Linked DNA regions of Catalinimonas alkaloidigena. The protein of the gene in region 3 interacts with the protein of the main gene of each other region in a pairwise test. Links are inferred from orthologs where the notes say so. Each region holds a gene or a part of one and is shown on either strand. Other genes may lie near its edges.

Region 1 (9,319 bases), on a different replicon or contig from region 3:
GCTGACCAGATCCGGCCATTTTTCGGCCAGTTGTTCGTGCGTAAGCAGGCTGCTTTGTTGCGTCTGAAGTAGGTAAAGATTCGGGGCACCCGGGTAGATGTGCGTCAGTTCGGGGGTGCACCCACACAGCGCCAGCATGGTAAGACGTATTCCCAGAAAAGCGAAAATCTTCTTGTAAGTCTTCATAACACCGCTTCTTGGTTTATATAATGTTAAATATACGAACGAAGCGATGGATGTCCCTACTGCCCAGGAAAGGCGGGAAGTAATTGAAAATCAAAAAAATAACGGGTACCTACGGCAGAAATGGATAAATCGTCTGTTTCTCCTGGTTCGTAGAAAAAAAAGACGATTCTGTCGGAGGTGAATTTGTTGTGGAACTGCCTTGCAATCAGGCAGATAGACTAGAGTGACCACAATCTGATGCTGGACCTTACATGAGGTCATTCGGTCGCAAAAAGCCAGTTTAGGCGTTCACTTTGTCCTTCTGGCTCTTCTTTTTGTGTTTCGCACGGTTGCGCTCTAGGTACTCCACTATTTTACCGGCAACGTCCACGCCGGTCGCCTTTTCGATGCCTTCCAGACCGGGCGACGAATTGACTTCGAGGATAAGCGGGCCTCGCGCCGACTGCAACATGTCCACCCCGGCGACGCCCAGCCCCATGGCCGACGCTGCTTTAATGGCCGCGCTCTTTTCGGCACGCGAGAGTTTGATGACTTCCGCCGAGCCCCCGCGGTGTAGGTTAGAGCGGAATTCGCCTTCTTTCGCCTGGCGCTTCATCGCGCCTACCACTTCGCCGTCGACCACAAACGCACGGATGTCGGCCCCTTTTGCTTCTTTGATGAATTCTTGTACGATGATCCGCGCCTTCAGGCCGTTGAATGCTTCAATGACCGATTTGGCGGCTTTCTGGTTATCGGCCAGTACTACGCCCAGCCCTTGGGTGCCTTCCAGCAGTTTGATGATCAGCGGTGCACCGCCCACCTGCTCGATGATGTGATCGACGTCTTTCGAATAGTTGGTGAAAACCGTCTTGGGCAGGCCCAGCCCCGCACGCGAAAGGATCTGCAAGCTGCGAAGTTTGTCGCGCGAGCGGATCAACGCCTGCGATTCTACCGCCGTGAAAACCTTCATCATTTCGAACTGACGCACCACCGCCGAGCCGTAGAACGTAACCGAGGCCCCGATGCGCGGAATAACGGCGTCGAAGTCGTTCAGGTAACGCCCCCGGTAGTAGATGGTAGGATTTTTCTGCTCGGCAATCAGGTCACACTTCAGGTGATCGATGATTTCGGCGTGGTGACCGCGTTTGCGCGCAGCTTCGACCAAACGGCGAGTAGAGTACAAGCTGGCGTTCCGCGAAAGGATGGCGATTTTCATAAAGTAGGAAATTAGGTAAGAGAACCTGGCCTTGCGGCCAGGCCATAAATCAGCAAAAGCCGCGCTTATGCGTTGCCTTTTACGATGAATTTGCCGTTCATCTTCTGCCAGTGCCCTGGGTAGGTACAGACAAATTCGTACTCGCCGGCGGCAGGCGCGGTAAACGTAACGGTGACCGATTCGCCGGGTTTGGCCAGCTTGGTGTGGGCGATTACCACCGGATTGTCAGGCACCCAATCGTTTTCCTGGCCGGCCTGAATGCCCGCCCGGGCAATGCCTTCCATCTTTCCTTTCTCTACAAACACAATGTTGTGCACCATCGACGCATCGGTGGCTTCGTTGACGAGCGTAACGGTTACTTCCGCACCCGCCGGCACGGTAATCTCTTCCTGGTCGTAATCCATTTCGGCCATGTTGTTGCCGATGGCGCGTACGGTAATGGTGACAGGGCCGGCGGCGGTGCTTTCGTCCTCGATCGCCGACGAAACGACCATTTCATCTTGTTCGGTGTTGCGGCTGCGGTCTTCGTTGGCACAGGCACCAAAAATCAGCAGCGCGAGGAGGGGAGCAAAAGTCAGAAAACGGTACTTACACATAAGATAGGCTAATAGTTTATCTTACAAACGTACCCCCGCCCCAGTGGTTTGCCAAACCTCGGGGAAAAAATCCAGAAGAGGGTAAGAGGCCGGAATGGCGCAGCATGCTCTGGCCCTGTTCATGGATAGCCGCCTCGAAAACCCCGGAGTATTTTGGATGCCAGGAGCATCCCGGTCAATCTAGCCCACCATAACGTAGCCGGTCGGGTAGCGGTACTGCGAATTGGCCACCCGGCTGCTGACGGCCAGCGCCAGCGTAATGGTGCCGACCCGTCCGATGAACATCGAGGAGATGATGATGAGCTTGCCCAGCGGCGAAAGCGAACTGGTGATGCCCATGCTGAGCCCAACCGTCGCGAAGGCCGAAACCTGTTCGAACATGATGGCGATGAGGGGTTTGCCCCGTTCGGTGATGGTCAGCAGAAAGATGCCCAGCAGGTTGTAGGCGATGCCGAACGCGAAGACCGAAAAGGCTTTGGCCAGCAGTTCGCTCGGAATGGTGCGCCCCGCCACCTCCACGGCCGTGCGTGTGCGGATGGTCGACAGGGCCGAGGCGGTAATCAGAAAAAACGTGTTGGTCTTGATGCCGCCGCCCGTCGAGCCGGGACTGGCTCCGATGAACATCAGCGCCAGAAACATAATCACCGTTGCTTCGGACAGCGCGGCCATATCGACCGTGTTGAACCCCGCCGTGCGAGTCGTCACCGACTGGAAGAACGACGTAATCAGCGCCGGCACCAGGGCGTGGTCGGCCAGCAGGTGGTTGCGCTCCAGGGCCATAAACAGCACCGTGCCCACCAGAATCAGCGCGAGCGATACGTACAGCGCCAGCTTGGTGCCCAGCGTCCAGTCTTTCCAGGGCTTTTCCAGGCGTTCGCGCAGGGCGCGGATCGAGAACAGGTCGTTGATGACGTTGAAGCCCAGTCCGCCCAGAATGATGATGCCCGCGATGATCACGTGCAGGACGTACGCATTGCGCACGGGAAGTTCGTAGAGGCCGTTGGAGAAGAGGCTGAACCCGGCGTTACAGAAGGCCGAGATGGAGTGAAAAAGCGAGAAAAAGATCTTTTGCCGACCGGAAGCAAATTCTACCTCTTCACCCCAGGTCAGAAAGATCAGCACGAAGCCCAGAAATTCGATCAGGAGCGTGATGGTCACGACGCGCCGCAACAGCCCTTTGGCTTCGAACAAGGTTTCGCTGCTGAGGTGCTCACGGATGATGGACTGATGTTTCAGCCCCACCTGTTGCGTGAGCAGTCCCGCAAAAAACGTCGCGAACGTCACAATCCCGATTCCCCCGAGTTGAATCAGTCCCATGATGATCCACTGGCCTTTCAGCGTAAAGTAAGTGGCCGTATCGACGACGATCAGCCCCGTTACGCAGGCGGCACTGGTGGCCGTAAAAAAGGCGTCGAGAAACGGCATGCTGCCGGGGGCGGTCGTCATGTTGGGCAACATCAGCAGACCTGTGCCCAGCGAAATCAGCAGCAGAAAGCTGGCGATGAACAGCGTGGCGGGTTTGATCTGAATGTTCGAAATCTGGAGCGAGGCCTTGGTCAGTTCGAAGCTGCTCAGCAGCAGAATGAACAGAGAAATGACCAGCTGGTACGTCCGGTCCGACTGCGAGATGTTGAAAGTCCAGAGCAAAATCTCCAGCACGCGGTCGCCCGTGACGAATTTAATAAGTCCCCCGACGGACAGAATAGACACCAGAATGCACTCAAACCACGTTTCGCGGATAAACGCAGCCCGCTCGAAAGCGTAAAATACCCGCACGAGGTAGATCACCACGAACATGGTGAAGATGATGTCGAAGCCGCGCAGCAGGGCGATGCTTTCGACTCCGCTGAGGGCAAAGCCGTACCGGTACGTCAGCAACAGCAGCGCTCCGGTAACGTTCAGAATGGTCAGGTAGCGTAGAAAATCGGCTACAAAATCGCGACTGCTGTAGAGGCGTCGGTTCAGCTGCTCAATGCCCATGCGTTGCCGTACTGTGTTGAGAAGAGGAATAGTGGCGGAATAACTGGTTGCGTTCTGCCTCCGCAAGGAACTGCTGCTGCGCAATGGGCACCACGCCTACCGCCTCGCAGACCAGCCCTCCGGCCAGGTTGGCAAGTTCGAGCAGCAGGCGTCCCGGCAAGGCCAGCGCCAGGCAGACCGCCGCCACACTCACGACCGTATCGCCCGCCCCCGACACGTCGGCAATGGTCCGCAGGTGCGCCGGGACCCGGTGGTGTTCCTGATGCGTTTGCAGGTACATGCCATGCTCTGAAAGGGTGAGCAAAACGCCCTCCAGGTCCATTTGCTCTTGTAGCTGTGCCACGGCCGCCGCCAGGCTCTCGGGGCGCTGCGGATGCAGGTCCAGGTGCATGCCCTCGCGCAGTTCTTTCAGGTTAGGCTTGAACAGCGTCGCCTGCCGGTACGCCCGGAAGTTGCGTTTTTTCGGATCGACCACCGTCGGGATGGCTAGCCGCCGTGCTGCCGCAATAACCTCCTGAATCAGTTCTTCGCCCAGCACGCCCTTGTCGTAGTCTTCGAAAATCACCACGTGGCAATGAGGAAGTTGTGCGAGGATAATGTCCAGCAACCGCTGCCGGTCTTCCGGAGGCAGGGGCGAATCGTCTTCCGAATCGATCCGGAGCATGTGGTGCGAACCTGAGATGATGCGGTGTTTGATGGTCGTAATCCGCGAAGCACTGCGCGCAATGGCTTCGGTGGTGAGCTGCTGTTGCGACAGCAACTGAACCAGTTCGTCGCCGTCGGCATCTTCGCCTATGACCGAGGCCAGCATCGGGGTTGCCCCAAGGGCCTGTACATTCAGCGCGACGTTGCCGGCACCGCCGAGGCGTTTCTCTCGTTGCTTGACGCTGATGATGGGAACGGGCGCTTCAGGCGAAATCCGGTCCACCTTTCCCCAGAGGTACGAATCCACCATCACATCCCCGATGATCAACACCTTCAGGTTACGGAAGGCATCGAAGACATCACGGAGAGAAGTGTAGGGCATACAGAAGATACAGTTAGCGTTGCAGATCCCGGTCGAGGTCACCCCGGAGGAGGCTGATTACGAAGGGGCTGTAAAAATAATAGCGACGGATGGGTCCGTCGCTATTCTACACAATTATTTCCGAAAAGGAGAGACGCGTACTAGCTCAGTTTGCCGAGCGCTTCGCGAATCCGCCGCATGGCTTCCCGCAAATCTTCGTCCGAAGCCGCAAACGACATCCGGATGCAGTTCGGATTCCCGAACGCTTCGCCTGGCACGGTCGACACGTGCGCCTCGTTCAGCAGGTACATCGACATATCGTCGGCATTCCGAATCACCTGGTCGCCGTTGCGCTTCCCGAAAAATGCGCTGATGTCGGGGAACAGGTAGAAGGCACCTTCCGGCAGGTAGGTCTTCACGCCCGGCACGTCTTTCAACAGTTCCAGCACCAGATCACGCCGCCGTTTGTAGGCTTCGGCCATCTGTTTGGTGGCTTGCATGTCGCCTTCCAGCGCCACGATACCCGCCCGCTGTGCCATCGAGTTTGCACCCGAAGTCACCTGACCCTGGTATTTGTCGCAGGCTTTGGCCAACCACGTGGGGGCCGCGATGTAGCCCAGGCGCCAGCCGGTCATGGCAAACCCTTTGGCAAAGCCGTTCACCACGATCACGCGGTCTTTAATTTCTTCGAATTCGGCAATGCTGGCGTGGTTCCCCGAGAAGTTGATGTACTCGTAAATCTCGTCGGAGATCACAAACACATCTTCATGACGGGCCACAACGTCGGCCAGCGCCTTCAGTTCGTCGCGCGTAAACACCGATCCTGTCGGGTTGCAGGGCGACGAGAACATGATCAGGCGGGTTTTGGACGTAATGGCCTCTTCCAGTTGCTCCGGCGTCACCTTAAACTGATTTTCCAGCGAACCGCTCACTTCCACGGCTTTTCCTTCGGCCAGTTGCACCATGGCCAGGTAGCTCACCCAGTAAGGCGTAAAGATGACCACTTCATCGCCCGGATTCACCAGCGACATAACAACGTTGAAGAGCGACTGCTTCGCACCAGTCGACACCACGATATTTTCCGGTTTATAGTCGAGGCCATTATCCCGTTTCAGCTTGTTGACAATCGCTTTGCGCAGCTCGGGATACCCCGGAACCGGCGAATAGCGTGTATAACCGTCGTCAAGCGCCTTTTTGGCGGCTTCCTTAATGTGGTCTGGGGTCTGAAAATCAGGTTCGCCCAGGCTAAGGCTGATGACGTGGATACCCTGAGAAGCCAATTCGCGGGCTTTCTGGGCCATGCCGATGGTCTGTGACTCTTCCAGATTAGCAATCCGGTCGGCGAGGGGAAAGGTTTTAGTCTCGTTCATTGCAGATTGGTGCGTAAGCAAACGGGCGCAAAAGTAAACCTTTCTTCAACAACCAACAACGAAATCATCCCTCCGATTTTACAGAATATTCTTTGGCCTACCACTGCGCCCTTTGTACCAATGCCTGCCCTTCCTTGTAAAAAAAGGAGCCGCCGTTTGCAAATGCGTCAGCCCGCCACCTATATTTGCACTCCCAATTCGAAACGGTCCCGTAGTTCAATTGGATAGAATGTCAGATTCCGGTTCTGAAGGTTGGAGGTTCGAGTCCTCCCGGGATCACCAAAAACCCGCTTTCATGCAAATGAGGCGGGTTTTTTCTTGGTTCGGGACAAAGTTCGGGACAGTTTCCAAGAGCATTGGTAGATCTAATGGATGTGCGCTCAACTTGCTGCGCTTTTTTTCTGGCTTTTCGACCAATGGATCATTCCTCTCGGAGAGCGAATTAGCTGCCTTCCCCTCGGCAACATAAATTTTGCCTGCCCTTGAGTTCTTTAAGAAGTATACTTACCGCTGAAGAGCGTGGCTCTCCGCTAGCCTTTGCTCGCATTCCTATAAAAGGAACTTTAATGCTTGCTGGGCCGCTATCTCCTCACCTAGGCAAAGATGCTGGTAAGTGGCGGCGATCGCTTGTCGAGCTTTCGCGGCGGCTTGCTCATAATTCCCTTCTGCCCACGCGATGGCCGCTTCGGGCGCAAACGTGTCTTGCTGATCCATCAGGCGGAATCGTGCTTTTTGCAGGTAGACCCGTGCTTGGCGCGGGTTGCGGACATAGCGGGCTTCAAAATAGGCGGCTTCTATCCACAAACCATGCTGGTAGAAAAAGGGTATGGACTCGAGTTGGACTAAAAATTTTTGTCGATACACATCGGCCTGGGATATAGTTCCTTGGTCAAGTAGATGTGCGTAACGCAAGGCCGCTTCACTCACCGCAAAGAAAGGCGAGGGAGGATCCTGTGGCTGGCAAAGACGGGCGAGGGTAACGGCATCCCATTGGGCAGGACGTAGCCCTTGGTAATAACGGCCCACGAAGTTCATGTGCAGGAGTAGGTACTCGGTCATCGGGTGATGGCGGATCAACTGATGAAGCAGGGCACTATCAGTAGCAAAGATTCCGGCGTTCCGATAGGACACCATTGAGTAGCTCAAGGAGGACGCGGGTGAGCGCGCTCAGGCCCAGAAGTAAGGCGAGGAGGAGTTGATGCGCCTGCCTGAGTTCGGAGTGCCCCCAGAGCCCGAGGGCCGTTAGAAAACCCCTAAGGGACCGCCTAGGATGTAGAGAATCATGCTCTTTCGGCTAGCGGGTGCGCGACCGGGCAGCTTGGAGACGAAGCCCGCCTGGTCACCCAGAGGATTGTAGTAGCACTGCACGCGTAGCCCCTTCGTAGTGCGCCTCCACATAATAGGGCCGACCATGAGGTCAATGAAACGAAAGCCGACGGCCTTTCCGACCAGTAGATGCCCCAGCTCATGCAGGCTGGTATGAAGAAAACGGGCCCAGGGAAAAATGAGCAGTAAGAGGAGAAACCCCAGCCCAACCGGAGGGACAAAGAACGCCACCAGCTTGATAAACCCCAGCAGGTAGAGGATGCCACCTCCTAGTATCAGGAGAAGCGATCGCGTTCGGGTGGCAGAGGCGTTGTATGTCGAAAGCATTCTGCCTCATTGGTCAGATGATCTGCATAGGGGTTCTATCCATAGACAAGGCATTCGGTAGATCGTAAATTTAGCTTACTATTTTGTCCATGATAATCATGGCGGGGTAACCTGCCGCCGAGCGTCTAGCTTGACCATGATCACTGGGCTTTAGCACCGCCCCGCTGTTAAGGGGATTGGTGGACCGAACCGGAACAGAAGGGGCAAGAAGCCTTACCATGAGCTCCTGAAACTTTGGACATGGGGGTGTACCAGGCGGGCCGTTTGGCGATACAGACCTCTATGGCGGGCTCAGCGTGCGCAACATAAAAAAGTTTCAGGAGAACCATCCCTGTATTACTAATATGGTTTTACAAGCTTCAAAGGCCTTGCGAACAGCTGGGCCAGCACTTTAGAAGTCCTTGGCAAGTGCTTTTGAAGCGTTTGGCTGTCATTTCTTTTACATGTTGTCTTAAAATAGGCAATACGCAAGTCTAGATTCAATCACCTCCTTGACCTAACCTGGTATGCGTGTTTATTCGGCCAGCCAGGAAGGGCACTGCACTTCTATGCGATGACATTTCCGATTTTGACCGATTGAAACTTCAGATTCGCATGAGGTTCACACTTCTAATATGGGCGTGAGGGTAGTCGAAAAAGTCATGCTGTTGTATAAGGGCCTTTAAAGTATAAACGTTTCCAAAAGACGGTCTTACTATTCTACTAGAAGCTGGACAGATGGCTCTTAAAGACATGCTAGGCTGACACGCTCGTATCAGCCATCAGCCGCTTCGAGGCTGTCCATCAAAGCCTATCCGATTACGTTTCGGTTCGCTCAACCCAGCCATGTGGTTAGGTATAGCGGCCGACCGCTGCCATTTAGTACGCCGGCCCGCATGGAGGTTAGGTTCACGCGGGGCTTCCTGCACGGCACCTTTTACGTAGGACAATTCGAAAGGTCAGCATGGGCCGCCCCACGTCGGTGCGGGGCCATGCGTTGGCAGTGTCGTCCAGCACACGTCCGTTTTCCTGATTAGCTTCAGGCTTGTCCCACGGGTGCCTGAAACCCCGCTCCCCTGAACGGTAGTAAGTCCAGTTGTGCGTTATGTATGCTAAAACCCAAGGCGGTGCCGCTTGGGGATTAGTGCACGACCAGCTTGCCGGTCAAAACGGCTTGGTCTTGTCTGTGGAGGCGATACGTATACGTACCTGCTACCAAGGCGGGCAGCTGAACTTCCCAGGGGGCTGCCCCCTGTTCGGGCATGGTGTGGTCTACCGTGGTGACGGCCACCCCGCGTACATCGTACAAGACCAACCGGTAGTGACCCGGATCGAGTCCACGGATATATACGGG
Region 2 (9,378 bases), on a different replicon or contig from region 3:
AGTACCGCTTCGGCGTAGAGGTTCAGGCTGCGCAGGTTGATCTGATCCACAATCTCTCCCAGCGGCGGCGAAAGCGTGGTGGTAATTACCTGCCGCCCTTTTGGCTCCGGCAACGGCTGGGTGCGTGCCGAGCCAGGGGCCTGGGTCACCTTAATGCCCTGTTCCTCCAGCGCCTGTGTCAGCTCGAAGGCCGCTTGCAGCGGCGGGTCGGGCAACGATCCTTTGATAGAAAACTCGGCTGGGCCGGCCGGAATCGTGCCACGTAGCGTCCGGTACGACGTAAACGGCACGCCGTAGATGTACCCCTGGTCGCCACTGCCCACGGCCCCCGTCAGCATCCGGTTATCGAACTGGAGACCGGGCACCACGGGCACGGTCCGGATCACCGAGGCCGGCTCGCCGGGTTGGCCCGGCTTAAAATAGAGGTGGTATAAGTTTTCGCGGAAATTCAACCCAAATGCCGGTGCCCCGTAGTAATTTCCAACGTCTTGCCAGATCCACCCGTCGGGCATGTCAGAGTCGAACGCACGGTCGTCGGCAATGACCTGACCTTCGATGCGTTTAATACCGTGGTCGGCGACGGCTTGTGCCCACTGGCGCAGGAGCGCCTCGGCGTCGGGATAGCCCTCGAAACGGTCGCTACCAAGTGTAGGGTCGCCCGTGCCGCGGATGTAAAGGTTGCCGTACAGCGTGCCACTCTGGTCCAGATTACCGTCCCATTCCACGAAGGTGCGGTAGCGGTAGTTGGGCCCGAGTAAGCTGAGGGCTGCCCCGGTGGTAACGAGTTTCAGGGTCGAGGCGGGCGGCAGGGCGCGTTCGGCGTGGCGCGAGACGATCGTCTGCCCATCGCTTACGCGTTTCACCACGAAGCCCCAGCCGGCGTGGCGTAACGCGGGGTGAGCCTCGAGTTGGTCCAGTTCCTTGCGCAGTGCGTCTAGCGCCGGAACCGACTGAGCCTGAACGCGTAGGGACAAGAAAAGAAGGCTAGCCAGTAAAAATCCAACTCGGGACGAGCCGTGGTGGGGGAGAGAAAAGCACTTTGTGAAGAAAGAATATAGATGCATGTGGATTGTGAAAGAATCTCCTTTGGGCCGGTTCGGTTCGCGGCTATTTTTGTAAAAGTGCGGTAATATTTTATGAACGAAAAAATCCTGCAAACCTATCTTCGGAGGCTGACCAACCTGAGCAGCAGTAACAAATCGCTGCTGTTGCTCAGGCTGTCCAGTGTGCAGGATATCGATTTGCACGCGTTTGACTACGTCACGCAGCAGGGGGCAGCCCAGCAGCCTTCGTTTGCGCTGATCGAACACTTGATCGCCCGCCGCGGGTCAATTGATCTCGGGCCGGTGGTCGATAGCCGCGACGGCACGACGGCGGTGTTGAGCCAGCGGCTGAAGAAAATCGCCCGTACGGAGGCCATGATTCGGGAAGAGCGCGGTGCGCGCGACCTCTACGTGGGGTGGCCGTTTGTGCAGGGGCGCTTCCCCGACGGGACGCCCGTACGAGCGCCGCTTCTGTTTTTTCCGGTAGAACTACGAACCGACAAGCAGCGCTGGAAACTGGCGTCGCTGGCCGACGAGCCCATTACGTTCAACCAAAGCTTTCTGCTGGCCTACGCCCACTACGCCGGCATTCAGCCCGACGAGGCGCTCTTCAGCGAGAACTTCGACGAAGCACCGACCGACAGCCTGGCGTTTCGGACGGCGGTCTACGAGATGCTGAAGACCAGTCCCATCGAAGTGAATTTTCATCGCGAAACGTTCGAAAATAAGCTTCTGGACTTTACGACCTACCGCCGCGCCGACTACGAAGCGCTGTACCGTCCCGGTCAGTTGCGGCTGGTGTCCGAAGCGGTGTTGGGGCTTTTTCCGCAGGCCGACTCGTTCCTGGTACCCGACTACGATTTTCTGCTGAGCCTGAACCCCACGCCCGACGTGGCCGAACTGTTGCATGCCGACGAAGAGCCGGACGTGAGCCGCCGCATTCGCGAGGAGCAGACCTACACCGTGCTGCCCATCAACGCTGCGCAGGAGGAAGCGCTGCTGCGCGTGAAAGAAGGGCGCTCGCTCGTGGTGCAGGGTCCTCCGGGGACCGGCAAGTCGCAGCTCATCTGCAACGTGATCGCCGATTTTGCGGCGCGTGGCAAACGCGTCCTGGTGGTTTGTCAGAAACGGGCCGCCCTCGACGTGGTGTACGAGCGGCTGAAGCACGCGGGCATGGAAGAGTTTACCGCGCTGGTCCACGATTTTAAGAACGACCGCCGGCAACTGTTCGCCCAACTGGCCAAGCAGATCGAGCAGGTCGACGAATACCGCAACAACAACAACAGTCTGGACGCGCTGCAACTGGAGCGCAGCTTTATCGAAACGAGTCGCCAGATCGAGCAGCACGCCGACGAGTTGACGCAATTTCGGGAGGCGTTGTTCGAAACCGACACTTGCGGCATCTCGGCGAAAGAATTGTACCTGACGTCCGATCCGCACGCGCCAGCCCTCGCGCTGGAAGATCTGTACCACGCGTTCGATTTCCGGAATCTGACCACGTTTCTGACCAAGCTGAAGCGATACGTCGACTATGCCCCACGTCTGAACCGGCCGGATCATCCCTGGCTGCAACGGCAGAGTTTTGCGGAGCTGGGCCTGAAGGATCAGAACGTGTTGAGCAACCACATCATCGCGATTCCCGATGCGGCACAGGAGTTTTATGAGCTGACGCAGAGCCTGTTGCGCCAGCCACTGGACCTGGCGACAATCCTGGACATCGCCGCGGCCAAAAAAGATATTTACCGGCTGTTGGTGCTGTTGAACGACGTAGAGGTGTTCCGCTTCTGGCAGTACATGCTCGACGTGACGCCCGAGCCGCAGCAGCTTTCCCCGCTGAAAGATCAGCTGTACCAGACCTTCGAAGACGAAGGCATTTGGGAGCGTGGTACACGCGAAGAGGTGGAAGAATTACACGAGAAAGTCACCGACGCGCTGCACCAATCCGAGTCGGGTTGGAACTGGATGCGGTGGCGTCTTTTTTCGCCGGACCGTCGGCTCATTGCCGCGCAACTGGAAAAAGAGGGCTTGTCACTATCGCCCGAAAGCCTACAGTGGCTCTCGAAACGCCTGCAAAAGCGCCTGAATTTCGAGCGCCTGATCCGACAATTTCAGCAGATCGAGTGGTTGCCGCCGCTGGCCCACACATTCGACAAAGAAGCGTTGGTCCGCTATTTCCAGAACGTCAACAAGACCGTGGTGGCGGCCAACATTTTCCGGCACCTGACGTCGTATCCGCACTTGTTCGACTTCAAAGAAGTGACGTTCGACGTGATGTACGAAAATACGGTGCAACTGGTCCGGCGCTGTGAGTACGTGCTGGCCCTCCACGAAGAGTGGTCCCGGCTACTGACCGACGCGCAGATCGAAAGTTTGTGGACGGGGACGGTGGTGCCGGGCACAATGCTTAAGGCCCTGGCGATGGATTTCGAGTGGATGGTGGAATTTGATCGCGTGCGGGCAGAGTTGAGCCCCACCGAACAGGCAGTGCTGACGCTGGTAGAAAAAGGACTGGCCGAGCAGCAATTGCCTGATGAATCGTACGGCACCGAGGCGTTGCTGCTGTTTCAGAACAGCCTGCAACTGGCCTGGATCGAACATTTGGAGCAGAAGTACCCCATTTTACGGTCGGTTTCTTCCAAGCGGATGGAGCAACTGGAGCGGGGGTTGCAGGAGCACATCGTGAACAAGCGGAAGCTGAGCAAGGAAACCCTGCAGTTGCGGTTGCGCGAAAACACGTACCAGACCGTAAGCTACAACCGCCTGCGGAACCGCGTCACTTACCGCGATTTGTACCATCAGGTCACCAAAAAGCGTCGGTTGTGGCCGGTGCGTCGCCTCATTCAGGAATTTTCCGACGAACTGTTCAACCTGGTACCGTGCTGGATGGCATCGCCCGAATCGGTGTCGGCCCTGTTTCCGATGGAACAGATGTTCGATCTGGTGATTTTTGACGAAGCGTCGCAGTGCTTTTCGGAGAAGGGATTGCCCGCCCTCTACCGCGCACAACAGGTGATGATTCTGGGAGACGACAAGCAGCTTCAGCCCAACAACCTGTACCGGGTGCGCTGGGACGACGAAGACGAGGAAGCGCCCGAGGCCGAAGTGGATTCGCTCCTGAACCTGGGAAACCTGTACCTGCCGCAGTTGCAACTCATGGAACACTACCGCAGCCAGTCGCTCGACCTGATTGAGTTTTCCAACCAGCATTTCTACAAACGGACGCTGCGCCTGTTGCCCGATTTCAACGAGGCCAACCGCGAAGAACCTGGCATTCATTTCGAGAAAGTACAGGGGCAGTGGGAAAATAACACCAACCGAACGGAGGCCGACGCCGTGGTGCGGCTGGTCGGTAATTTGTTGCGGAAGGGCGAAAAAAGCATTGGCATCGTGACGTTCAACGCACCGCAACAGGCCTTGATTCAGGACCAGTTGGAGGCGGCTGAACTGGCGTTGCCGGAAGAGTTGTTCGTGAAAAACATCGAAAATGTGCAGGGTGACGAACGTGACATCATCATCTTCTCGATCGGCTATGCGCCCGATGCCAAGGGGAAATTGCGGATGCACTTCGGGAGTCTGAACGCCGACGGGGGCGAAAATCGGCTGAACGTGGCGGTGACGCGCTCGCGCCTGAAAGAATACGTGATCAGCAGCGTGTGGCCCTACGAGCTTCGGACGGATGACGCCCGGCACAACGGCCCGAAGTTGCTGAAAGCGTATCTGCAATACGCGCTGGACGTATCGCAACGGAAGTTTCGTCCGCAACCGCTGCCCTACACACAAACGCGCAACGAGTGGCTTCTGAAGCGGCAACTGCTCGAACAGCACGCCGCACTGGCGATGGAATTACCGTTCGCGGACCTGACGGTAAAAACTTTCCACCGTTACTGTGCGCTGATCATGACCGACGACGAACTCTACTATCAATACCTGTCGGCGAAAGAGGCACACGTCTACCTGCCTGAGACCTTCCGGGCCAAGCACTGGAACTTTAGACGAATCTGGAGCCGGAATTTCTGGGCTGAGCGCAAAGAAACGGTCACCCACCTGCGTCAGTACATCGACGAACGGCTGGCGGTGCGCACCAGCGCTTAGTTAATAATCGATTTCGAGGTTGAAGCGCTGCCGGAACTCTTTCAGTAGCGGATTTTCCTGTGCCCACTCGGTAAACCGTTCGGATGGCGTATAGGCCTGCTTCCGCACTTCCTGCGGAGCCGCAATCTCCGACTGGATGGTGATCTGCCGGTTGCGTAGCGTTTGGCGGAGGTATTCCAGCAATTCGGGTCGGAGTTGCTCCAGCGTGTCGCTCTGGAACTTATGATCGAGTTTCAGGTGCAGGCAGGTGCCTTTCACCGTCAGCGGACGGCCCGACAGGGCGTAGTAATTCGGATTCTCTTCTTTCAGCCGCTCGACGTGTTTCGTAAACACCTGCATGAGCGTGTCGGGCACTACGGGTTCGTCCTGCACAATCGGCTTCGGTGCTTCGGCAAGCGCCGTTGCCGCTTCCTGCACCGGCGCGGCCGTTGTGGCAGCGGGGTGGCTCACTTGGGTGCGTAGGGCGTTCAGGTCTGGCAGGCGCACGGTGCTGCGCGCCATGGAAGGACGCGGTGGCGGTGCCGTTGTTTTGGTCGGGGTCGGTGCCGCAGAAGCTACTTCGGCGGGTTGTGCGGTGGCTGCCGGTTCGCCGACCGTCGGACGGGGTATGGCCGGAATGGTGGGCTTGGGTGGCGCTGAGGTGCCCTGGCCTCCTGATGGGGGAGGCGTCGCCACTGGTTTGGGCGGGATGGCCGCTGTGCCGTTGGCGGGCGGTATAGGCGTCGCCGGCGTTGCAGCACCAGCAGGGGCGATGCCATTGTTCCCATGAGCAGAAGGCCGCGCCTCGGGGGTAGGTTGTGCGGCAGGGGCACTTGGCGTATCGTGGGGAGCGCTCGGTGCTTCGCGCTCGAACTTCACCAGGTTGACGGCCGACTGCACGTGGCACAGTTTCATCAGCACAATTTCGACGTGCAGACGTTGGTTCTTGCTGTTTTTATAATCCTGGTCGCACTGGCTGGTAAGGTGAAGTGCCGTCATCAGGAACGAGGCCGACGCCGCGCGAGCCTGCTGGCGGTAACGGTCCTGCACTTCTTCGGACACTTCGAGCAGCGAAAGCGTCTGTTCGTCTTTGCAGACCAACAGATTGCGTAGGTGTTCAGCCAGGCCCACCACGAACTGATGGCCGTCGAAGCCTTTGCGCAGCACCTCGTCGAACAGCAACAGGGCGTCCGACATCTGTCCCAGCAAAGCGGCCTCCGTCACCCGGAAGTAGTAATCGTAATCCAGGATGTGCAGGTTGTCGACCACCTGCCGGTAGGTAATGCTCCGGTCGGGCGAAAACGTGCTGATCAGGTCGAACATCGAGAGCGCATCGCGCAGCCCGCCGTCCGCCTTCTGCCCGATCAGGCGCAGCGCTTCCGACTCGGCCGGAATGTCCTCCTGCCGGGCAATGCTGGCCAGGTGGTTGGCAATGTCGCGGACCTGAATGCGGTTGAAATCGAAAATCTGGCAGCGCGACAGAATCGTCGGGATGATCTTGTGTTTCTCGGTCGTAGCCAGGATAAAAATGGCGTACGACGGCGGCTCTTCCAGCGTTTTCAGAAAGGCGTTGAACGCCGCATTGGACAGCATGTGCACCTCGTCGATGATGTACACCTTGTAGCGTCCAACCTGCGGGGCGTAGCGCACCTGCTCCACCAGATTCCGGATGTCTTCGACCGAGTTGTTCGAGGCGGCATCGAGCTCGTGGACGTTGAACGAACTGCTGTTGTTAAAGCTTGTACACGAACTACACTGGTTGCAGGCTTCGCCGTGTTCCGTCAGGTTTTCGCAGTTGATGGTCTTGGCCAGAATGCGCGCGCAGGTCGTTTTCCCCACGCCACGCGGCCCGCAAAACAGAAACGCCTGCGCCAGATGTTGCTGCGCAATCGCATTTTTCAAAGTCGTCGTGACGTGCTGCTGACCCACGACCGTATCGAACGTTCCCGGACGGTACTTCCGGGCCGAAACCACAAACTGATCCATTGGACCAAGTTAACAAAGTCGGTCGGGAATGGAAAGACAGTCCGGCCAATGTGGATAACAATTGGTCGGGCACGATCCTGGAACCCACCAAGCTGCTTCCGGTTTCCCGACGTCGGGCACCGGTGTTCCGGTATTCTCTCAAAAACTCAGCTTGATGCCGTTGGTGAAAAGAATGTTGACCTTTTCGATGGGGACAATGGGCGTGGCGTCGTACTGCCCCGCCAGGCGCGAACTAAAGGCCAGCACCCGCGTCACCTGCAAGGTCAGGTTTACGTCGCCACTAAGCCGGGGTTGAAAAAAGTGGTTGAACCGCGCCTGATAATACACAATGGCGTTGAAGCCCAGCACGTCGTTCGGCGACCAGCGCCCCGCCACGTAGTTGGTACTTTTCAGGAAGTCCGTCTGCGTCACCGTTGCGTTTTCGGCGTTGGGCGGCAACCAGCGCTCCTGCTCCCCCATCAGGCCCGGCCCCAGGGCCAGCGAGAATTTCTCTTCGTCGATGATCTCGTAGCGCAGGCCAGCGCCCAGCAGCATCCGTTGCCGCAGCCCCCGGCTCTGGTCGTACTGATATTGCGCAAACGTTTCGTACGACAGCGGCTCGTTCCGCAGGAAGTTGATCCGCCCGTGCAGGTACGCATCACTGATGACCGACGTACCGCCGACGCGCACCAGGTTGACTGTCGAAATCAGCATGTAGTTGTGCAGGGCCGACAGATAAGCCACGTTGGTGACCAGTTTCAGGTCGAAAACACTTACCTGCTGGTAGCGGTAGTTGGAGGTCAGATCTACGCTGCCCACCCAAATGTTGGTGCTGTCGTCGCTCAGCCGGTCCTTTTCTACGTTCAGAATTTGCGCATGGCCCGCCCAGGGCAACAGCCACAGCAGCACAACAAACAGACGGGCGAGAAGGGGAGAAAAAGGAAAGATGGAAGGAAGTAAACTCTTTTGCCTCATATTGCGTTATCTTTACGCCTCTTTCTTCGGCGAAGTTATCCGGACCGGACGATTTTACGGAGAAAAGATCACCCTGGGGTCGACTGGAATTGACAGCTTGGTGAGTAGAGTGTAAGCATGCAGGGAGTTGAGCGAGTCTTCCTTAAAAAATTCGTTCGAACAATAATTGGCGAAACTAACTACGCCCTTGCTGCCTAATTTAAGATAATTAGCTAATGCAAGTGTCTCGCCGGCGTTGCGGTCCTGTAGCGTCGGTATATGAGGCATCGAACCACAGGACTAGCGTGCGTGGTGTCGTGACGCGCATGGCGAACTTCAGCGACTACGGAGGCTGATCAGGTCCGTTCGGTACCTTTGGTCTCTCGACAACCCAAACCGCAACTAAGCATGTAGAAGGCACTCGTACTGCCTTGACTGGACCAGGGTTCAAATCCCTGCGACTCCACAATAAGCCGCCTCTGTCAGATACAGAGGCGGTTTTTGTTTTTCAGGGGTCCAAAAATTGCCTGTCTAACTCTTAAAATGAATTACTTACATTGCAATAGGTTACGTTAGTTGCCAAGCTTTGTAACCAAAACACCCCGCTGAGATCTCCCTTAGCGGGGTGTTTTTTTCATTAATCCTTTCTGTACTAGCTATACTAGGGGTTCGTACAAATCATGATACATCAGTAAACCTCCTACTGGTGTGAAAACCATGATATCAATTATGGTTTTAATGATTATTGTTTGTACTTTGTAGTTGCGCATATCTCCTCTATTGGCGTGATATACGCTACTACCTATGAAATCTACTATTCGCATTTCATGCATCGTTCATCAAGGTCATATTCGTTTACGCCTGGACATGCCTTTTCTTTGGGAGTTAGTCGATAACGTTAAAACCATCTCGGGTGCCCGTTGGAGCAAAGTATTGGGCTGCTGGCATTTGCCAGATTCGTACAAGACGTTAAATGAGATAGCGCAACTATTTCCTCTTGCGGACCGCTCGAGTTTAACGGATGCTTTGTCTGTGCCGGAGGTAGGAAAATCCTACACAACTCTTGAGCCGGTATCCCCAGACGTACAACTTGAATATTTGCCCATAAGCTCCTTTTGCGAATGCCAAAGCGAGAACAGGATGTGCGCTTTGTACGCAGCCTGCAATGGACACGGTGGGATGCAACGCATCGAGTGTGGCATATCACCCGGACAAGTCAAAACATAAAGTCACTTCGTCACCATTTTGGCAGTCGCCTGATGGAGAAAGAGATAAAAGAAGAGAAGCTATCCGTCTTCAAGAAGAAACGCTCTGCTACTGAAACAAAGCTGCTACTAATTCTTCT
Region 3 (10,538 bases):
GTACTTCGGGGAAGGCCTCCTACCGCCATGGCAACTACGACCAAGCGGTTTTCCAGGCAACAGATCGCTTAAAAAGTAGCCCTAATCATAAGAAATCGCGCGAAACGCTCCGAAAAGCATACCCCGCCGCGGTGCGCTACCACCTTACGCAAATCGACAATGCCCATGCTTCCGGCAACCGCTTTCAGAACGGCGTAGCGCTGGAGAACTACCAGGCACTGAATCAGTTGGCCGAGGCTATACGCCTCAGCCCCGGTGCCCTGGCCGTTATTCCTCAACCTAACGATTATCACCGGGAAGTAAACGATTACCGCAATCGCGCAGCGGCGGAGCGGTATGCAGCCGGCGAAGCGGCCATGAAACTGGGGCATCGCCAGGGCTACATCGAAGCCTATGACCACTTCCAGATGGCGCAGTCGTATGCGCCCGGCTACAAAGATGTAACACGGAAAATCGATGAAGCACGTTACCTGGCCACCGTCAAGGTGCTGGTCGAACAAGTTCCGGTGCCTTCGGTCAATTACCAGCTGAGCATCGAGTTCTTTCAGGATCAGGTAGATCAGTTTCTGATGAATTACCGCGAAAACGAATTTGTCCAGTTTGTCTCGCCCCGCGAGCAGATCAAAGAAGGGCCCGATCAAATCATCCAGATTCGCATTGACGACTTCATGGTAGGCCAAACCAACAACTTCAGCGACAGTAAAGAATTTACGCGCGATTCTGTGGTAGTAGGACAGGTGAAATTAGACAACGGCGAAGACGCCGATGTGTACGGAACGGTTAAGGCGAACTTTATTGAATACCGCCAAGAGATTAAATCGAATGGGCTGGTCACCATGCGCATCCTCGACGGACGGACACGCCAGGTGCTGGTGCATGAAAAATATCCCGGCGAATTTGTGTGGGTGAGCCAATGGGCTAACTACAAAGGCGACGAGCGGGCCTTGAGCAAAGACCAGTTGAAACTCACGCGGTTGCGTCCTCAAACACCTCCCCCGCCCCAACAGATGTTCATCGAGTTCTGCAAACCCATTTACGGCCAGTTACAGAGCCGTGTCCGCAATTACTACGCGCGCCTCTGATCCTTGCTAGTGCTTCACCTATTATCATTAGGCAGTTTTCCGGTTGCGGAAAACTGCCTTTTTTCATCTTCAAAAGGCGGTAGAGACAGGACCACAGAGTAAGACGGTGATCGGTCCGCACCTATCACGCCGATTTCCAGTTCTCAACCGACCCCCTATCGACATACACAGATCAAGGACGGCTGTAAAAGCGATGGCTTAGCGTTGGTGTGGCATAAAGCCAGTAGCAATAAAATCGGTTGAGGCCAACGCGTAGCACCCTATGGCGTTTGCAGTATACTAGACAAAAAATAAGCCGCTCCCGAGACCGAGAGCGGCTTGCACATGAAATAAGCAAGTGTTGAATTAGTGCTTAATTAAAGTCCGCTTGCCGATTGGGCAATATTTTCTTCGGTCATTACCGGCTCTAGTGTGTTGTCCTGAGATAGTATGTTTTGCGAAATAGTACACTCTACGGTGCCTACTTCATCGCGGCTCAGGCTGGTAAGCCAGAAGTGGTTTCCGCCGTTGCCTTTGGTCATTTTGGTTCCATCGGCCACGGAATTGGACCAGCCCGCCAGCAAAATGCCGTTGTCTTGCGGCAGGATCCGAATCAGTCGATCTTCGCCCGTACCACCATAGGTGGCATCCCACTTTTTGGTACCACGCTCGTCTACCGACAAAAGCCAATAGTCGTAATTTCCCAGGTTGGCTCCGTCTTTAGCGCCCTGCATTGACAGAGAGTTGGAAATTCCGCCGATCAGGAAGTTGCCGTCATCGGAACTTACTACGTTGTAGGCAATCTCGTCGCTGTTGCCCCCGAAGCGCTTCTCCCAGATCAGTTCGCCCCCCGCGTTCAGTTTGGCCAGCCAGATGTCTTTGCTAAACTGACTTACGGCATTTTGGGGTTGCACCATAAAGACGCTGTTCTGAATGTAGCCCGCCACCAGATAGCCGCCCTCACGCGTGGGCGTTACAGAATAGATGGCTTCGTTGGCCGGATTTTCACTCACGAAGCGCCAGCGCTCGTTCAGTTGCCCATCCAGTTGGACGACGAACGCGTTGCGTTCCTGCAGGCTTTCTTCCGAGTCGGTATCGTCCTGAATCAGGTTCCCTTCCTGCTTCGATTCTTCCAGGCTCATCATGGTGCTGTGGCCTGCCAGCAGGTAACCGCCATCGGTCGTGCAAATGATTTTCTCTACTTTATCGTGGTGCGGTGTTCCGATACGCTTGTCGCGCATTACCACCCCATTTTTGTTAATCTCTACCAACCAAAGGTCGTAGCCTCCAAATTGCTTGTCGCGCCCCAGATCGCCTGTCTCCGGCAACGAGTTGGTACGTCCGCTCATCAGGTAGGTGCCGTTTTTGGTCAGGGTAATGGACGATACCGACTCTTTAAAGTATCCTCCCAGGCGGCGTTCCCACAGCAATTCTTTTCCATCGAACGAGATTTTGGCCATCCAGATGTCCGTAATCCCGTTGCGGTAAGGGTCTGTAGAAGGCATCGAAATGTTCCCGCTTGCTTTTAGGGCAGTGGTATAACCCGCCACCACGAAGCCCCCATCATTAAGGGTATCTTCGGTGACAGTCTGTACATAATCGTCGTTCATACTGCCGATCAGCCGCTGCCATTCCAGGTTGTTGTGCTTGTCCAGTTTCACAATCCAGTAATCCAGGTCAAAGCGACCAATGTTGACAACGGAGCGGTAGCCAACCAGCAGAAGTCCTCCGTCGCGGGTGCGGATCGCATCCTGCAGCCGTTCGGTTTGGGTCGTGCCGAACTGAAAGTCGAGGTCCTGACAATAATCCGGCTGGGCTACGGCGCGCTCTGCAGCCCCTCCCAAGAGCAGAGCTAATAATGCTAAGAGATATAGCTTTTTCATGTGCTGTACGTGGTAATTAACTAATTCAACACTACAAAGAAACGTACGTAACATTAATTAACCTAATATCAACATTATTCAACCTCCGAAAATCATATCCCGCCGCCGCTGAAGTTCATTTTTATGCTTTTTCTCCAGACTACCGGGAGCAAACCTTACATCACTTTTAGCTCTCGCAACGCTTTCTTAATCCGTCCTACCTTCTTACGACTCATTTTAGACATGCCAAGAAGTGTAAAAACATTACACATTGACCCATCCGATTATTTTATTGAATTATTTTCACAATGCACCGTGCACGCCGGAGCAAGAAAAGCGCAAAAAGCGAGCAAAATGAACTCCGGTCGCCGCTTCTGTGTCTCCAAGAGAACCTTCCACGCATCACCAAGGGTGTGGAAAACTTCTTATTCAGATGGTTAGCACTTTAGCTAATTTCGCTAGGTAATTTTTGTACGCTATGCCCCAATTCAGTCACCTCCACGTTCACACCCAATATTCGCTGCTCGACGGTGCCACCAACATCTCGAACATGATGAAAAAAGCGCAGGCCGATAACATGCCGGCCGTTGCGCTGACCGACCACGGGAACATGTTTGGGGCATTCAAGTTTGTGGCCGAAGCAAGTAAGTACAACGTCAAGCCCATTGTCGGTTGTGAGTTCTACTTAGTGGCCGACCGGCACAAGAAACAGTTCAGTAAGGAAGACAAGGACAACCGCAATCACCAGTTGCTGCTGGCCAAAGACCAGGCGGGTTACCGCAACCTCGCCAAGCTCTGCTCCATCGGCTACCTGGAGGGGATGTACAGCAAATGGCCGCGGATCGACAAAGAGATCTTATTAAAGTATCACGAGGGGCTGATCGCCACCACCTGCTGCATCGGGGCGGAGGTGCCCCAGGCCATCCTGAACGACAGCGAAGAGAAAGCTGAGGAACTGTTCCGGTGGTGGCTCGATGTATTCGGCGACGATTACTACGTGGAACTGCAACGCCACAAGATGGAGCAGCAGGAAAAGGTCAACGCCGTGCTGCTGCGCTTCGCCAAGAAGTATAATGTCAAAGTGATCGCCTCGAACGATGCACACTACCTCGACCGCGACGATTTCAACGCGCACGACGTACTGCTGTGCGTGAACACCGGCGAACTGAAAACCAAGCCGGTCTGGAAGGGCGATGGCTTCGGCGGTAAAGAGTACCGCTTCGGGTTTCCGAACGATGAATTCTACTTTAAGTCGACCGCCGAGATGGGAACCTTATTTAAGGATCTGCCCGAGGCGCTGGACAACACCAACGAGATTGTCGACAAGATTACGCCGCCTAAGCTGAAGCGCGACATTCTGCTGCCCAACTTCCCGATTCCAAGGGAGTTTCCCGATGCCGACGCGTACCTCCAGCACCTTTCATTCGAAGGCGCCAAGAAGCGTTACAACGGCCTGCCGCTGACGCACGAAGATACCGCGACCCTGTCCATCCCCTCGGAAGTGGAAGAGCGCATCAACCACGAGTTGCACATCATCAAAACGATGGGCTTCGCCGGGTACTTCCTCATCGTCCAGGACTTCATCAACGAAGGGCGGCGCATGGGCGTAGCCGTAGGACCGGGACGGGGTTCGGCGGCCGGATCGTGCGTGGCGTATTGCATCGGGATTACCAACATCGACCCGATCAAGTACTCCCTCCTGTTCGAACGTTTTCTCAACCCGGAACGGATTTCGATGCCTGACGTCGACGTCGACTTCGACGACGAAGGGCGGCAGCGGGTGATCGACTACGTGGTGGACAAGTACGGCAAAAACCAGGTGGCGCAGATCATCACCTACGGCTCGATGGCCGCCAAAATGTCGATCAAAGACGTAGCACGGGTGCTGGATCTGCCGCTGGCCGAAGCCAACCGCATTGCCAACCTGGTCCCGGCCAACCCCGGCATGACGCTCAAGAAAGCGTTTGAGCAGGTCCCCGAACTGGTCGAAATCCGCAAGCTGAACAACTTGTCGGGCGAGGCGCTCCGCATGGCCGAAAAACTGGAGGGTTCGGTGCGCGGCACGGGTATCCACGCAGCGGGAGTCATCATCGCGCCGGACGACATCACCGACTACATTCCGGTCTGTACCGCCAAAGATGCCGACCTGATGGTGACGCAATTCGACGGCAAAGTGATCGAAGACGCGGGCATGCTGAAGATGGACTTTCTGGGGCTGAAGACCCTGACCATCATCAAAAAAGCCATCGACCTGATCGAACAGAACCACGGTGTCAAGATCGATCCGGACCAGATTCCGCTCGACGATGCCAAGACCTACGAACTCTACCAGCGCGGCGATACGGTCGGGACGTTCCAGTTCGAGTCCGAAGGCATGCGGATGTACCTCAAAGACCTGAAACCCACCAACATTGAAGATCTGGTGGCCATGAACGCCCTTTACCGTCCGGGGCCGATGCAGTTCATTCCGAACTTCGTGGAACGAAAGCACGGCCGCGAGCCGGTCGAGTACCCCCACCCGCTGCTGGAAGAGATTCTGAAAGATACGCAGGGCATTATGGTCTACCAGGAGCAGATCATGCAGACGGCACAGATCCTGGCGGGCTATTCGCTCGGAGCTGCCGACCTGCTGCGCCGCGCGATGGGAAAAAAGAAGCTGGACGAGATGGCCAAGCAGCGCGAGATCTTCATCAAAGGTGCGAAAGAGAAACACGACATCCCCAAGAAAAAGGCGGAAGAAGTGTTCGACATCATGGAGAAGTTCGCCGCCTACGGCTTCAACCGTTCGCACTCGGCTGCCTACTCCGTCGTGGCGTTCCAGACGGGCTACCTCAAGGCCAACTACCCCGCCGAATACATGGCGGCCGTGCTGACCAACTGGATCGGGAACATCGAAAAGATCACCTTCTTTATGGAAGAGTGTAAGCGGATGGGCATCCCGGTGCTGGGGCCGGACGTGAACGAATCGAGCGTGACGTTCTCGGTCAACCAACAGGGGCAAATTCGTTTCGGACTCGGGGCGATCAAAGGGGCGGGCGAAGCCGCCGTCCACAGCATCATCGAAGAGCGGGAGAAAAACGGACCCTACACGGACCTGTTCGACTTTGCACGACGGGTCAACCTGCGGGCCGTCAACAAAAAAACGTTCGAAAGCCTGGCCTACGCCGGCTCGTTCGATGCGTTCGGGTTGCAGCGCTCTCAGTACTTCTATTCGACCGAAGAAGACAAGCAGACGCTGCTGGAAAAGGCCATCCGCTACGGCAACCTGTACCACGAAAACAAGAACAATTCGCAACAAACGCTTTTCGCCAGTTTCGGAGGCGGCGAACAGGAAGTACCACTCCCGCGCATTCCGCAGTGCGAACCGTGGGGACAACTCGAAAAGCTCAAGAACGAGAAAGACGTGGTCGGGTTCTTCATTTCCGGCCATCCGCTCGACCAGTTCCGGCTCGAGATCGAAAGCTTCTGTACATGTTCGCTTCTGGGGCTGGAAGATCTGTCGCGGTACCGAAACCAGGAAATCAACATTGCGGGCATTGTCACCAAAAAAGCGGTGCGCATGACCAAAAACGGTGATCCGTTCGCCATCTTCACCCTGGAAGACTACGACGGCGCCACCGAACTTTTCCTTTTTGGAGATAACTATGTGCAGCTTGGCGGCTACGTCGAGATCGACCGCTTTTTGTTTGTGCGCTGCCGGGTAGAACAACGCCGGGGCACTGACCAGTGGCAGCTCCGTCCGCTCAGCATTGAGCTACTGAACGGCCAGCGCGAGAAACGCGCCAAAGGATTACGCGTGCGCGTGCCGGTGCAGCGTCTCAATCCGGAGTTGTTTGCCCAACTGGAAGAGGCCTTTACTACCCACCCCGGCCAGTGTCAGTTGAACATTTGCCTGCAACACCCGGGAGATCCTAAACCAATTGAGTTAATTTCGCGCCGTTTCAAGGTAGTGCCCAGCAACGAACTGATCGACCAACTAACCACACTGGGCGGCCTGACGTGCGAGGTGATTACCTAACCTTCTGATTTTCAACGACCGAAGCCACAACTCTCGGAAATGTCGTACGTACGACATTCTAGAAGGAACTTTCAGAGTCGTTTTTTCTTTTCATTAGCAATACTGATTTGTACAATTACTTAATCAATTTGATATAATGGCAAAAGCAATCGAAGTAACCGACGCCAACTTTGATGAAATCATCAACACAGAGAAACCCGTCCTGATTGACTTCTGGGCAGAATGGTGCGGTCCTTGCAAAATGATCGGGCCTGTTGTAGAAGAACTCGCCGGTGAGTACGAAGGAAAAGCTGTGGTCGGGAAACTGGATGTAGACAGCAACCCGGAAGTGTCGATGAAGTACGGCATCCGTAGCATTCCTACGCTGCTGGTCTTCAAAGACGGTCAACTGGTGGACAAGCAAGTCGGTGCCGTAGGCAAACGCGTACTGGCCGACAAGCTGGACGCGCAGTTTGCGTCATAAAAACGTTACAAAATCCGTTACATAAAACGCCCCGTGGCTAACCAGCCACGGGGCGTTTCTATTGAGTGTCGATTGTACGACCGCTTAGAAGCGTACGTTCACGCCAAACTGAAGGGGCGCTTTGGCGATGCCCGCCTCGGCGTATACGCCAATGTTTTCAAGGAAGAAATACCGCACACCAATCGTCGTTTCGAAGCCCAGGGGGTTGAGGGCGCCAATCTTATTTTCCGACGAGTCATCCGGATTGTTGTCCTCGTACGACCACGCCCCGAAACGGTAGCCGATGCCCGCTCCCCAAAAAGCATCCAGCTTTTCGGTGTTGGCAAAGTGAATGTTGACACGCCCCAGGATGCTGGTGTTGCGCCAGTTGACGCGGTAGTTGTACGTCTCACCGTTGTATTCCTCGTTGTAACGTACATTAACACCGACGTGCGCGACGTTGAGGCCGATGCCTACGCGATCGGAGACGCCGTACTCGAATTTCCCGAAGAATGGCCCGACACCGGTGTAATCATAGCCGGCTTCGCTTTCGTAGGTACTGAAAAGGGTTTTGTTCAGGTTGCCGATGCCGTAGCCCAGGCTGATCACGGAAGTTCCCTGCTCAAAGGCTTGGGCAAATACCCCTGCCGACAGAAGCATGAGGACAGCCACGTACAGAATACTTGTTTTACGCATGTTGCTAAAGGGTTTAGTGGTTAATTAGAGGTAAATCGTTCGGGCAAGTATAGAAATAAGTTTGTCGCTTGTCTCAGAAAGGCGTGTGTTCATATGTAATAATCATCCTATAATCCATTGATTTACCGATAGTTGGTTTAGGATTACATACATTTCAGCCCCTGTGCACACGCGGCGATCTTCATCTCCTCGTGCCTGAACGAGAGCTAATCAAAGACTTTGCCACAATGCACGCCACGCACCTGTGCGCAAAACGGTGAACTTGGCAACGGTTCTTTACACCAGCATTTTTTGCGGTTCTTTCCAGCCGCCCGTTGTCATACAAGGATCGGGGCAAGGCAACGTTTTATAGACGTCGAAGGGCCGACTGTAGGCGGAGAAGACGGCTCCGTCGTACCGCACCGTGCGCCAAAGCCCATCGTTTTTCTAAATGTCCGACCAGGTAAAGATTTGCCCGCTTTTAAAATTCCGAGACCTTTTTTGTCAGGTCCGGCATGTGCTTTCTTCGTGAGGAAGACTTGACAAAAGAATTTTGTAAGTAGCTGATTGCCAATGCGTATCCGGGGTTGTGCGTTACTACGAAGCATGAAGGCCGAAAAGCCCTTCCAAAGGCGCCAAACGGTGCCTCAGTCGCCCTCCTGACGAAGCATCGGGCACGGCAGGCTGGCACGATGTATGATATACCAATAAAAGTAATTCGTCGTTTTAAAATCCTCGAAAGCCTCTTAGGTTACCTCAAGGTACCGACACGTATTACTTTGGAAGGTTGCCCAAAGCACCGTTACTTTGAACCACTGAACAGATTGGGCATTACACTTTACATTACATTTTCAACTTCTTATGAGACAGACACTTCGCCTTCATAACCGTGGTAGGAACTCAGGCAAAAGTCTACTTGAAAAAATCATTGACGAGAAGCAAAAGACGATTGTCATGCAGTACTACAAAGTGCAGTACTGGAAGCGCTATGCGAAAGAATTGGAAGGCATTGTGGATGGCTTGGAAAACGAACTGATTGGCTACGAGAACGCTACGCTCCTAGAAAATCGCTGTAACTAAGCTCTTTCACCCCGTATATTGATTAGGCATAATCACGTGCCCGTCTGGATAGGTTCAGACGGGCGCTTTCTTTTAGGCTCCTCCGGCAGTTTTTCAAATTTGTGACGCAAAGCCCCCGGCGTCCTAACTTCTTTGGCTATCTTATGCCACCGGTTTGTTCGCGCTCCGCAATACGTTTTTTTATCGATCCCCCACCATGTTCAGAACAAGCGCACTCGCTTCTTTATTGGCCTCGTTCGTGTTCCTTTCCTGTCAATCTGCTGAAGAGCCCTCCAGCCAGGAGCTTACATTGGCCAACCCCGCTTCGATAGCCCTGACCGACCACCCGGTTGCCGTGCCACACGATGCCCTGGCCCCGCTGCCGGAGGGCAAGGTAGTTCCGCTGCTCCTGACGCCGCAGGGTGATACGATTGCCGCCCAATTGGACGACCTGGATGGCGACGGCTCGGGCGACGAACTGTTCTTTGTGATTGACCTGCCTGCCGATAGCTCCCGAACGCTACGCCTTTCGTGGGTGGCGCAGTCTCCGGATTACCCCCGCCGTACGCAGATCAGGTTCGGCAAACGCACGTCGGCCGATACGCCGGTCCAACCCCGGCAAAGCGACACCTCGTACGCAAATCAACTGCCGAAAAGCGCCGGGTTCGGCTACCAGCCCTACCAGACCGACGGTCCTTCGTGGGAAAACGACAAAGTAGGCTTCCGCCATTACCTCGACGGGCGCAACGCCAAAGATCTGTTTGGCAAACGTGTGGCCACCATGTCGCCCCGCACGGTGGGACTCGACGCCAACGGTGCGGTGGAAGACAACTACCACGTGATGGAAGCCTGGGGGCGGGACGTGATGTCCGTGGGCAATTCGGTCGGCATTGGTGGCGTTGCGATGATGATCGGCGACAGCCTCTACCGCTTGGGCGTGACCGTCGACGATACACTCAACAACGTGGCTCAGACGACGTTCAATGTCGTGACGGAAGGCCCGGTGCGCTCGATGATGCACCTCGGCTACCAACGCTGGACCCCCGACGGCACCTCGCGCACCTACACGGTCGAAGAACAACCCACCATTTGGCCCGGCATGTATGCCTACCGCAACACCGTTACGCTCAGCGGATTGCAGGGCGACGAGACGCTACTGGTCGGCATGAACAACCTGGACCCCACCGACTCGCTGACGGTCCTTGAAGTCGGCGAATGGGTAGCCCTCCTCACGCACGACCGCGAAACGTACAACCGCGAGTGGTTGCTGGGACTGGCATTGATTGTTCCGAAACAAGCGTACCTCGGCTATACGGAGGCGCCCCCGGCGGGCAGACTGGCGCAGGCCTATTTTGCCAAACTAAAAGCGCAGGAAAGCCGGCCTGTCAGCTATTACGCCGTCGGTGCGTGGGAACTGAGCG

What was found.
Region 1: the proteins of dnaE (region 3) and BLR44_RS13555 interact in binary tests that used the Escherichia coli proteins (3 or more experiments, as listed by UniProt). The link is inferred for Catalinimonas alkaloidigena from one-to-one orthologs.
Region 2: the proteins of dnaE (region 3) and BLR44_RS17380 interact in binary tests that used the Escherichia coli proteins (3 or more experiments, as listed by UniProt). The link is inferred for Catalinimonas alkaloidigena from one-to-one orthologs.

The regions. Positions count from the first base shown.
Region 1 is NZ_FNFO01000004.1:678,629-687,947, reverse strand. The notes cover bases 4,230-7,076. They hold BLR44_RS13555 (pyridoxal phosphate-dependent aminotransferase), read right to left. Parts: upstream 6,334-7,076; coding sequence 5,125-6,333; downstream 4,230-5,124. Other genes in these bases: BLR44_RS13545 (hypothetical protein), read right to left, coding at 6,883-7,076; BLR44_RS13560 (bifunctional heptose 7-phosphate kinase/heptose 1-phosphate adenyltransferase), read right to left, coding at 4,230-4,984. Also shown: BLR44_RS13580 (lipase family protein), read right to left, coding at 1-186; rimK (30S ribosomal protein S6--L-glutamate ligase), read right to left, coding at 467-1,381; BLR44_RS13570 (plastocyanin/azurin family copper-binding protein), read right to left, coding at 1,447-1,977; BLR44_RS13565 (TrkH family potassium uptake protein), read right to left, coding at 2,158-3,957; more of BLR44_RS13560, read right to left, coding at 3,947-4,229; more of BLR44_RS13545, read right to left, coding at 7,077-7,479; BLR44_RS13540 (hypothetical protein), read right to left, coding at 7,576-7,986; BLR44_RS13535 (hypothetical protein), read right to left, coding at 9,107-9,319. UniProt on the Escherichia coli protein: Shows aminotransferase activity with methionine and histidine as substrates, and to a lesser extent also with phenylalanine.
Region 2 is NZ_FNFO01000007.1:117,292-126,669, forward strand. What follows is about bases 4,619-7,524. They hold BLR44_RS17380 (DNA polymerase III subunit gamma/tau), read right to left. Parts: upstream 7,101-7,524; coding sequence 5,136-7,100; downstream 4,619-5,135. Other genes in these bases: BLR44_RS17375 (AAA domain-containing protein), read left to right, coding at 4,619-5,135; BLR44_RS17385 (DUF481 domain-containing protein), read right to left, coding at 7,239-7,524. Also shown: dacB (D-alanyl-D-alanine carboxypeptidase/D-alanyl-D-alanine endopeptidase), read right to left, coding at 1-974; more of BLR44_RS17375, read left to right, coding at 1,137-4,618; more of BLR44_RS17385, read right to left, coding at 7,525-8,054. UniProt on the Escherichia coli protein: Part of the beta sliding clamp loading complex, which hydrolyzes ATP to load the beta clamp onto primed DNA to form the DNA replication pre-initiation complex.
Region 3 is NZ_FNFO01000001.1:500,519-511,056, reverse strand. Bases 3,076-7,141 are described here. They hold dnaE (DNA polymerase III subunit alpha), read left to right. Parts: upstream 3,076-3,401; coding sequence 3,402-6,941; downstream 6,942-7,141. Other genes in these bases: trxA (thioredoxin), read left to right, coding at 7,078-7,141. Also shown: BLR44_RS01920 (hypothetical protein), read left to right, coding at 132-1,082; BLR44_RS01915 (hypothetical protein), read right to left, coding at 1,439-2,944; more of trxA, read left to right, coding at 7,142-7,404; BLR44_RS01900 (porin family protein), read right to left, coding at 7,489-8,079; BLR44_RS29260 (hypothetical protein), read left to right, coding at 9,013-9,138; BLR44_RS01895 (DUF4861 family protein), read left to right, coding at 9,335-10,538. UniProt on the Escherichia coli protein: DNA polymerase III is a complex, multichain enzyme responsible for most of the replicative synthesis in bacteria. This DNA polymerase also exhibits 3' to 5' exonuclease activity. The alpha chain is the DNA polymerase catalytic subunit.